DNA from 3 places in the Arthrobacter oryzae genome. Region 2 is predicted to be linked to each of the others. Evidence: riboswitches for the same ligand, from Rfam matches in the RefSeq annotation. Region 2 holds a riboswitch; each other region holds the start of a gene.
What was found. A riboswitch is a leader RNA that binds a small molecule or an ion and turns the genes downstream of it on or off. The one in region 2 is predicted to bind cyclic di-AMP.
Positions count from the first base shown of each region.

Region 1 (3,268 bases), 1.7 Mb from region 2:
ATGCCGCCGGCGTTGTCGCCGACAGCCTTGGCAATGACAGCAAGCGAGTTGGTTTTGGTAACCTCGGCGCGGTGCCGTGCGATGGCACGAGTAGTCATTATTTCTCTCTTTCGTTTTCCTCAGACTGCATGGCAGGCCGCGGCTTTTGGACGCTCCGGCATCTTGGGGGTAAGCCGGAACGGCCCGAACAGGGTTTTTAGCGAAGGACGCGCGCTTCACTGAAGGGAAGCACGTGTTTTAGCGCAGTGTGATTTAGCGCATGGTGTAGTACGCGGACGTGCCCGTGGCGGACACAGCGTGCAGGAGGGTGCCCTGCGACGGGTTCAACGCGCTGATCATCATGCCGTTGCCGACGTAGATGCCAACGTGTGCGCCGCCGTTTTGCATGACAAGATCGCCCGGCGCCGGGGTGGCGGTGGGCGTCATGGCAGTCCATGCGTTGGTGCGGGGGATGCTGATGCCGGCCTGGGCGTAGACCCACTGGGTGAAGCCTGAGCAGTCCCAGCCGCTGGGAGTGGTGCCGCCCCAGACGTAGGCACTGCCAATGCCGGTGTAGGCGATGGCAGCGAGGCCCGATGCTGCTGCAGACGAAGCGGCGTCGGCAAGCTTGCCTGCCTTGCCTTCTGCGTCGGCCTCAGTGGACGTTTCGCTGGCATCTGTACCGGTGGACTGTGCCCGGACGGTTTCAACCTTGGGCGCTGCCTTCGTGGTCACTGCCGGACGCTCGAAGGAAACAGTCGCTGTCGGTTCCGCGGTGACGGTCAGCTGGGCCGACTGTGAGCCGGACTCCGTGGAAGCGGAAACACCCAGGTTGGTGTCGGCGGCGTTCGCCGGCATTCCAACGCTGAGGATCAATCCGGACGCGGCTGCAATGACAGCCGCCTGGCGACCTACGGTTCCGGCGTTGGCAGTAACAGCCCGGGACACGGAGTTCAACGGGTTCGTTCGAACCGTTTGCGCACGGTGGCGCGCAGAATTGTGACGTGTAGACACGAAGGTAGCCTCTCCCAATGCCTACGAGGTGAGCTGTCGGATTCGGATGGGAGTCACCCGGCCGCTCGGCTTCCTGGGAAGCGTTGCGACTTAACCCCAAGGTCTTCTTGCGAAGACCAAAATTGGTTCCCCCGCCTCTGCCAGACGATGTCATGCGAACGGACCTTGAGCGGTGGCAGAGTTAGGCAATCCACTCAAGAGCGCCAACTTCGGAAAAGTTGGCGTGCTCTAAACGGTACAGGAATTAATAACGAATGTCACATTCAGGTCACGGCATGTCACAGGAATGCGAGAGCGGTCCATCGCTTGGATCAGAGCCAGCCGGTGGGGTCGACGACTTCGCCGTTGACCATGACCTCGAAATGGAGGTGGCAGCCGGTGGAGGCGCCGGTGGTCCCGCTGAGCGCCACGAGGTCGCCACGGCCCACTTTCTGCCCCACCTGGACGTTGGAGGACGAAAGGTGGTTGTACGTGGTTTCCAGGCCGTTGCCGTGATCAATCACCACGCGGTTTCCGCCGCCATAGGGGTGCCAGCCCGAGAAGGTCACTGTTCCGCTGGCGGCAGCGAGGACGCTCGTACCGCACTGGGCGGCATAGTCCTGGCCGCGGTGGAACTCACCGGCGCCGCCCGTGATGGGGCTGACCCGGAAGCCGAACGGTGAGGCCGAAATCATTTGTTCCAACGGAGCACCGAGGCTGCCGGCGGAGGCCGCACGGGTGATGGTCCCTGCCGACTGCGCGCTCAGTAGCTGCTTGAGCTTGCCGTCCGGATCACCCTTGGTGGCAACGTACGTGCGGTTGAAGTCGATTTTGGCACCTGCAGCAGCGGACACTTCCGGCTGTGGCGCAGCTGACGCAGCGGCGGCAGCGTTCCCCGTGTCCGCTGTGGACATCGCGGGGCCGGTGGACGGGACGGTCACAGTGAGGACGAGCCCGGTGGCCGCGAGGGCAATGCCCGCCTTCTGGCCCACACCGCTCGCCGAAGCGAAGGCCGTTACCTGGCTGAACAGGCTGCGGCGCCGGCGTGCATCACGATGCGCATCGCGCGGCCTGACCGTCATAACGGCTTCGGCCACTGGGTACTCCGAAGCGGGACCGGTCGCCCTGCGGCGGCCCCTGACGGTCTGCGTGGTCAAAAATTATCCTCTCTGGATAGCCTGCGAAGTTAGCTGTCGGATTCGGGTCAGAGAGATCAAAGACCCGGTCCGCCACTGCAAGGCATCCGACACAGGGGTATCCCTAAGGAATCCTTCGTCGGAGATGGCTTGCCGCTGACGGACTTCACCCCAAGGCCGTTTTTCAACGGCCGGTTGTGGTTCCCCCGCCTCTGCCAGGAGGTGTTTCGTACGCTGATCCGCTGGCAGAGCTCGGCTTCGGATCAGGTAACGCTTTAGTATCGGCGCTAGTCCACAACTATAGGTGATTAATCAGCGCGGTAATAATTCCGTTATCTGCGTCTCAGGCAGTTGTAGGTGGTCCTACGAGGTGCGCGGTCAGCTGACCGTAACAAATACGTGGGCCGCGACTTCGGGCGGCAGCTCAAGGGCCCCCTCGATCTCGGGTACACGCACCGAGATGTACTCCCCCACGCGTTCCAGGGCGAGGGACGCCCCCGGCCGGATCCCGCCTTCATCAAGCTGGACGAGCAGCTCGGGTTCAACCTGGATGGGTTCGGCCAGCCTGCTCACGGTGACGCGCGAGTCGGCCCCGTACCCGGTCATGGCGTCAAGGAGGTTCACCACGCCGTCGGTGAACGCGGGCGACGGTTCGCCGCCAAGCGCAGCCAGCCCGGGAATGGGATTGCCGTAGGGGGAAACCGTGGGGTGGTCCAGGAGTTCGAAGATGCGCCGTTCCACCCGTTCGCTCATGACGTGTTCCCACCGGCACGCTTCGTCGTGGACGTACGCCCAGTCGAGCCCGATCACGTCGGCCAGGAGCCGCTCAGCGAGGCGGTGCTTGCGCATGACTTCAGTGGCCCGTTTCCGGCCCGTTTCCGTAAGCTCAAGGTGCCGGTCGCCCGAAACAACCACCAGCCCGTCACGCTCCATCCGGCCGATGGTCTGCGAAACGGTGGGCCCGGAGTGGCGCAGCCGTTCGGCGATCCGGGCGCGGAGAGCCACGATGTTCTCTTCCTCAAGCTCCAAGATTGTCCGAAGATACATCTCCGTGGTGTCGATCAGATCCGTCATCCAGCTCAGCTCCTCGAGCACAGTCCTTGCGTCAGGGACAAGCTTAACCTATTTTGAATTACTCCGGATAATCTTCCGGCTGCCTC
Region 1 is NZ_CP132204.1:2,590,023-2,593,290, reverse strand. It holds gene Q8Z05_RS11955 (NlpC/P60 family protein) at 1-98, opposite strand, end outside; gene Q8Z05_RS11950 (C40 family peptidase) at 253-927, opposite strand; cyclic di-AMP (ydaO/yuaA leader) riboswitch at 998-1,156, opposite strand; gene Q8Z05_RS11945 (M23 family metallopeptidase) at 1,305-2,129, opposite strand; cyclic di-AMP (ydaO/yuaA leader) riboswitch at 2,133-2,345, opposite strand; gene Q8Z05_RS11940 (metal-dependent transcriptional regulator) at 2,487-3,182, opposite strand.
Region 1: another riboswitch for cyclic di-AMP. It lies ahead of Q8Z05_RS11945 (M23 family metallopeptidase); the one in region 2 lies ahead of Q8Z05_RS19835 (NlpC/P60 family protein).

Region 2 (3,268 bases):
GCGACCTCGGTGTAAAAGGCGTTTTGCGTTGAGATATCCGTAAACGGAGGCGCTGTTGGTGTGTAGGCGGGGTTTCCGGCGAAACGGTAAATAAAGGCCGCGACCTGGTCCCGGTTGACGGCCACTGTTGGCCTGAAGGTCCTGGTGCCGTTGGCTTCGGCCCAGCCGTTGGTGATTCCCTGGGAGGCGAGCCACAGGATCTCCTTGTAGAAGGGGGTCTCCGGCGTGACATCCGCAAACGGGGAACCTGCCGGCGTATAGGCAGGGCTCCCGGCCAGCCGATAGAAGAACGCCGCCATCATGTCTCTGCTGGCGGCAACTCCGGGACGGAACGTGCGGGTACCGTCACTTTCGTACCAGCCGTTGCTGATTCCCTGGTTGGCCATCCAGCTGACCTCTGTGTAGAGCTGCGAGCCGGGCGGGACGTCAACGAAAGAGATTGGCGACGGCGAGGGTGAGGGGGATGGGGATGGGGACGGTGAGGGGGATGGAGACGGGGACGGTGACGGCGGCGGCGGGGACGTCACGGGGGACTGGCCCATGGCTTGCGCCACTGTCCGGACCGACGTCGTACCGTTTGCCGTACGCGCAGCCAGCCACGTGACGAAGGATTCGAACACAGCCGGACTGATGGACAGGGACGGGTCCGTGCCGTTGGCAATTTCGTGGAAGGTTAGCTGCAGCCAGCCGCCCGTGGTCTCCGCGTTGGTGACCGTGTTTTGCAGGTCTGCCAGGCTCCAGGTGCTGGCCACCTGGTCCGGCGCCCTGGTCACCATGGGATTCTGCGGAGGCAGCGTTTCCGCAACGGGGCAGGAGGCGCAGCTGGCCGGGGACCGCAGGTCGCCGAGGCCCCTGGAACTGGTGTATCCGCAGTCGCGGACGGCTGATTGGGCGGTCGCATTCTCCGCCGCAAACGGATACGCAAAGCTGGTGACGTTGAAGCCCCAATCTTGCAACGTCGATTTGCTGTTACACGCCTCCGCGCGGGCGGCTGCAGCGCTGAGTGTTGTCATATCCGGGTGGGTCACGCTGTGGCCCGCGATCTCGTTGCCGTCGGCGGCGAAGGCCTGCAGGTTCGCCTGGGTGAGGAATCCGGACGAACCGATGAAGGAGGTAGTGATAAAGAACGTCCCCACCAGCCCGTGGGCTTTCAGGACCTGCTCGGCGGCGAGCTGGCTGCCGAGGCCGTCGTCGAATGTCAGGCTGACAATGGTTGGTTCCGCAGCCCGTGACGTGCCGGCCACACCCACCACGGTACCCGCGGCGAGCAGGAGCGCGCCCAGGACCGCCGTCCAGCGCCGGCCGCGCCAGCCTCCGGGAGAGGCTTCCGGGGGATCAGCCACATGGCGCGGATAATTGCGGACAGGGCGATTCGACCAACGCATGATGCCTCCAAGCGTGTGAGTCCCCCCGCAAGAACATGCACGTAGACTACGCCTCACCGCACCCGGGGAAAACACTCGACTTTGACGGACGGAACACCCGAGTACACCGCCGCTGCCTGCAGGGGCGGCCGGGCGCCGCGCCGGGCTGTGCTGTTACCTGAATGTGACATGCGGTGCGCCGCCCGCGTACGGTGGAACGGTGCCTGTTGTCCCAGATACCGGCACTCCCGGGCGGATTGCCTAACCCTGCCGCAGCCCGGGATCCAATCGAAAACCATTCGGCAGGGACGGGGAAACCACTTTTGACCTGACTTTGTGCAGGTCTTCGGGGTGAAGCCGCACGCTTCCGCAACGCGGAATGCCACTGCGGCCGGGTGTCTCCCATCCGAATCCGACAGCTAACCTCGCAGGCATCGGGAGAGGTCACTTCATGTCTTCACGCAATCTGCCCGACCATCACCGGTCCACCGCGCCCGCCGGGCGCCCGGGGTCCACACCTGCCGGAGGGAGGATCCGCGCGGGACGCCGGGCTGCGGTCCTGGCGGCCGCTTCGGGCCTGGTCCTTTCCGGCACCGGGGCTGCCCAGGCGGCCGATGCCCCCGCGGAACGAGACACCGCTCCGGCCTCCGCCCTGGATGCCACGGCCCAGGTGGGCGCCCCGCTCAGCGCTGACTCGCATGTCAGGATCAGCTTCGAGCGGCCTGATGTCAGCACCACGCCCGCTCCGGTGGAGGCGCCGGTCGAAGAGGCCGCTCCGGTGGAGGTGGCTGCTCCGGCGGAGGCCACTCCCGCGCCGGCCGCCCCGGCCCCTGCTGCGCCAGCGGTTTCCGTCCAGGTCCAGGCGGCGGCACCCGCCCCTGCGCCGGCGCCTGCTGCCGGCGGTGTCAATGCCGCCATGGTTTCCGCTGCGTACGCGCAGCTGGGAATCACCCAGGACTGCACCGCAATGGTGGAAAAGGCCCTCGGCTCAGCGGGCATTCCCGTGGGCGACCTGGCCCCGATGCAGTTCATGAACTACGGCTCGGTAGTGGGCGAACCGCAGCCCGGCGACATGGTGGTGCAATCCGGCCATGTGGGCATTTACATTGGCGACGGCCAGGTGATCAGCGGCGGAATGAACGGCGTCAACGCCACGGTCAAGCACCCGCTGTCCTGGCTCACGGCCACCGGCGGCGTGACGTTCGTCCGCGCCGGAGCCTAGCCTTCAGGCCCTGCCGGTCGGCCGGCGATCAGCTGCCTTGGGGGCAGCAGGTCGCCGGCCTTCCGCGTGGCCGCCGGCTCGCTGTGAAGCTGCCCGGCGCTTCACGGCAGGTTGCCTCACGGCGGGGATATGGCGAGCTGAGCCGTGCTCTCGCCTTGTACGAATTTGATGCGAAGGAGGGCTTCGCGCGTATCCGCCGGAAGAATGAAGCGTACGTCGCCCGATTTGCTTGAATCGCCTGCCACGAGCTCGTTCAGGCCGGAATCGGGGGAATGGCTGATTCCGTCCGCATTCAGCCTGAACGTAGAGTCCCAGAAGTTGATGTCATACCGGCCGTGGTTGGTGCACCTGAGTGCCACCGTCAGCGCGACCTGGCCGGAGACGTCGGGACGCACGCCGGCTCCGAGAATCTCATACTCGACGTCGCCCGCCCTGAACTTCCGCTCGGCCGGCAAGGCTACCGTCCATCCTGCACCGTCGCCGGTGGCGGATGGGACGCCGGTCGGCCGGACGGTGCTGCCCGGCTGTGCTGCGCCCGCAGTAGTTGAGGAAGCGCTCGCCGTCGAAGCGGCGGGCCGGCCGGCGTCGAACAATCCGAGTTGCCCCAGCCCAAGCAGCAGCCCCGTGACAGCTGTAATCACGGCCGCGGCGGCAGTCAGCAGACCGGGCAGCGTAGCCCACC
Region 2 is NZ_CP132204.1:4,314,251-4,317,518, reverse strand. It holds gene Q8Z05_RS19840 (polysaccharide deacetylase family protein) at 1-1,385, opposite strand, end outside; cyclic di-AMP (ydaO/yuaA leader) riboswitch at 1,623-1,812, shown strand; gene Q8Z05_RS19835 (NlpC/P60 family protein) at 1,816-2,586, shown strand; gene Q8Z05_RS19830 (hypothetical protein) at 2,703-3,268, opposite strand, start outside.

Region 3 (3,268 bases), 1.9 Mb from region 2:
TGGTGGCGGTGGAAGCCCCGTATGGAGATGTGATCGTCACCGGCCTCCCCCTCGCCGAAAAGCAGAACACGCTCAGCTCACTGGTGTGGACCTTTGTGTTCGTTTCCCTCGGCGGGCTGGTCCTGATCGGCATGGCAGGAACGGTGCTGATCCGCCGGACCATGAAACCGCTCGAACAGCTGTCCGAAGTGGCCACGCAGGTTTCCCAGCTGCCGCTCGACGCCGGCGAGGTGGCACTTGCGGTGCGCGTGCCGCCGTCGAACGCCCATCCCGGAACTGAAGTGGGCAGCGTGGGCCACGCGCTGAACCTCATGCTGGACAACGTCGCCAAAGCCCTGGAGGCACGGCAGCAGAGCGAGACCAAGGTGCGCCAGTTCGTGGCCGACGCATCGCACGAACTGCGCACGCCGCTCACCGCCATCCGCGGCTACACGGAACTCATGCGGATGACCGAGGACTTCACCCCGGACGGCAAGAAGTCCCTCGCCAGGGTGCAGAGCCAGTCCGAACGGATGACCACACTGGTGGAGGACCTCCTGCTCCTGGCCCGGCTGGATGAAGGCCAGCCGCTCAAGATCAGCGATGTGGACCTGACGCAGCTGGCGGTGGAAACTGTCAGCGACGAGAAGGTCATGGCACCGGACCGCATCTGGCAGCTCGAACTGCCCGATGAGCCCGTGGTGGTCCGCGGGGACGCCAAACAGCTGCATCAGGTGCTGGCCAACCTCCTATCCAACGCCCGCAAGCACACGGACCCTGGAACCACGGTGGTCACCGGGGTGATGAGGTCGGCCGACGGCAGTGCCGTGCTGACCGTGACGGATAACGGGGCGGGGATCCCGCCGGAATTCGTGGACCGGGTCTTCGCCAGGTTTGCCCGGGCGGACGCCGCGCGCACCAGCCCGGCCGGAGCCGCATCGGCACCTGGTGTTGGCGGGGCCGCGGCCGCCGAGGGAACCAGCGGACTTGGACTGTCGATTGTGCAGTCGATCGTGGAGGCACACGGCGGCACCGTGGAGGTGAACTCCCGCCCGGGCCGTACGGAATTCGCGTTGCGCCTCCCTGGCGAACCTGCGGCAGCCTAGCCCCGCGCCGGCAGCGCTGCGCAGTCAGTTCCAGCGCAAGTCAACGCGCCGCACACGTGATCCTCGTTACCGAAATGTGACTTAAGCGCCGATCTCCTGTACGGTTTTTAGGGTGCGGCCATCGTTCGGGCCGCATATCCGGATGGACGCCAAACTCTGCCGCTACCCGGATTTCCTCATGATCAGGCAGAGGCGGGGGACCCAGGTCTCCGGGCATGCTGCAGCAGCAGCCCTTGGGGTGAAGCCGACACGTGAAGTTCCGTGCGGCCGGGTGTGACCTCATCCGAACCCGACAGCTAACTCCGCCGGCATCGAGAGGCAACCATGACTGAATCCACGCCAGAAGTATGCCCTGATACAAACTCCGCCAACGCTGCAGCGCCTGCGGCACGGTCACGCCACCGCGCCGAACCGGCTACCAAGGCATCCCCGCCGTCCCGGTTCACCGCCGGCCTGCAGGGGTCCGGCCGCCGGGCCGCAGTAGTGGCCACGGCCTGCGCCGTGCTGATTGGTGTCGGCGCCGCCGGCCAGGCTTCCGAGCCCACAGCGCCCTCAACATCGGCCTCAGGTGCTGAAAGCGCATCAACCTCGGCCGATATCGAGTCGAAGCTCGCATTCGAAAAAATCCTGGTATCCGCCATGCCAGCCCCGGCCTCCGTCAGCGTGACTCCGCAATCGTCAGAGGAAAAGACGGCAGAGCAGGAGGCTCCTGAGGCCGCACCGGAGGCAGCCGCACCTGCGCCTGCCCCTGCACCGGCTCCCGAACCCGCGCCTGCCCCTGCCCCTGCACCGCCCGTTGCAGTTGACGACCCCGCGGCGGCCCAGGCATATGCCGCTTCGCAGCTCGGAAGCTACGGCTGGGCTGCCGACCAGATGCAGTGCCTGGTCACGCTGTGGACCAAGGAATCCGACTGGAAGACCACGGCGACCAATCCCAGCAGCGGCGCGTACGGCGTTGTCCAGTCCCTGCCGGCCGAAAAGATGGCCAGTGCCGGAGCGGACTACCGCACCAACTTCCGCACGCAGATCAACTGGGGCCTGAACTACGTTAAGGAACGGTACGGTTCCCCCTGCGATGCCCTGAACTTCCACTACGCCAACAACTGGTACTAAGCCAGCCGGCTTGTCCCGTTTTACCGGAGGCCTCGAATCCATGCGGATTCGGGGCCTCCGGCAACTCCACAGCAGGTGCACAGCTTTGGCCTAAATCCTTCAAATGCAGCGGCCCCATTGTTGAACCATGACGCTCACACACCAGGCCACGGGAACCCTGCCGCGCCCGCACCCGCGGGCCGCCGTCGATGCCTCGCACGAAAGGGCACCGATGCTTCCCGGACCGGGATCCATCCGCCGTTCCCCTGTTGACACACGGGCCATGGCAGCAGCAGGAACCGACATCCCGGTCCTGGATGTGGTCATCCCGGTGTTCAACGAGCAACAGGATGTGGAGCCGTCGTTGAGGCGGCTGCACGCCTACCTGCTCGCCACTTTTCCGTACCCCTTCCGGATTACCGTGGCGGACAATGCCAGCACCGACGGCACCCTCCAAGCCGCCGAGCGTGTGGCTCGGGAACTCCGTGAAGTCGCGGTTGTCCGGCTGTCCGCCAGGGGCCGGGGAAACGCCCTGCGCACTGTGTGGCTGGACTCGCCTTCCCCCGTGCTGGCCTACATGGACGTGAATCTTTCCACCGACCTCGCCGCGCTCGCTCCGCTGGTGGCTCCGCTGCTTTCCGGACATTCGGATGTGGCGGCTGGAACCCGGCTGGCGCGGACGTCCCGGGTGGTCCGCGGACGCTGGCGGGCGTTCATTTCCCGCAGCTACAACCTTCTCCTGTATGTGCTGATGGGAGCACGTTTCAGCGATGCGCAATGCGGTTTCAAGGCCATCCGCGCAGATCTTGGCCGGCACATTCTTCCCTACACTGCGGACGATGAGTGGTTCTTCGACACCGAACTCCTTGTCCTTGCCGAACGATGCGGACTCCGTGTGCACGAGGTCCCTGTGGACTGGGCAAGCGCTGCCGACGCCGGCGTGGATCTCGTGCAGACGGCCCTCGCCGACCTGCGCGGCATCGTCCGCCTCACCCGGAACCTGGCCGGCGGCCGCATTCCCGTAGCAGCGCTTCGCTCGGGACTGGCCCGGTGAACACCATCGCTGGTTTTAGCGCCTAAGCCTCCTTAAG
Region 3 is NZ_CP132204.1:2,429,719-2,432,986, reverse strand. It holds gene Q8Z05_RS11240 (HAMP domain-containing sensor histidine kinase) at 1-1,085, shown strand, start outside; cyclic di-AMP (ydaO/yuaA leader) riboswitch at 1,233-1,410, shown strand; gene Q8Z05_RS11235 (hypothetical protein) at 1,410-2,198, shown strand; gene Q8Z05_RS11230 (glycosyltransferase) at 2,326-3,231, shown strand; gene Q8Z05_RS11225 (DUF7793 family protein) at 3,254-3,268, opposite strand, start outside.
Region 3: another riboswitch for cyclic di-AMP. It lies ahead of Q8Z05_RS11235 (hypothetical protein); the one in region 2 lies ahead of Q8Z05_RS19835 (NlpC/P60 family protein).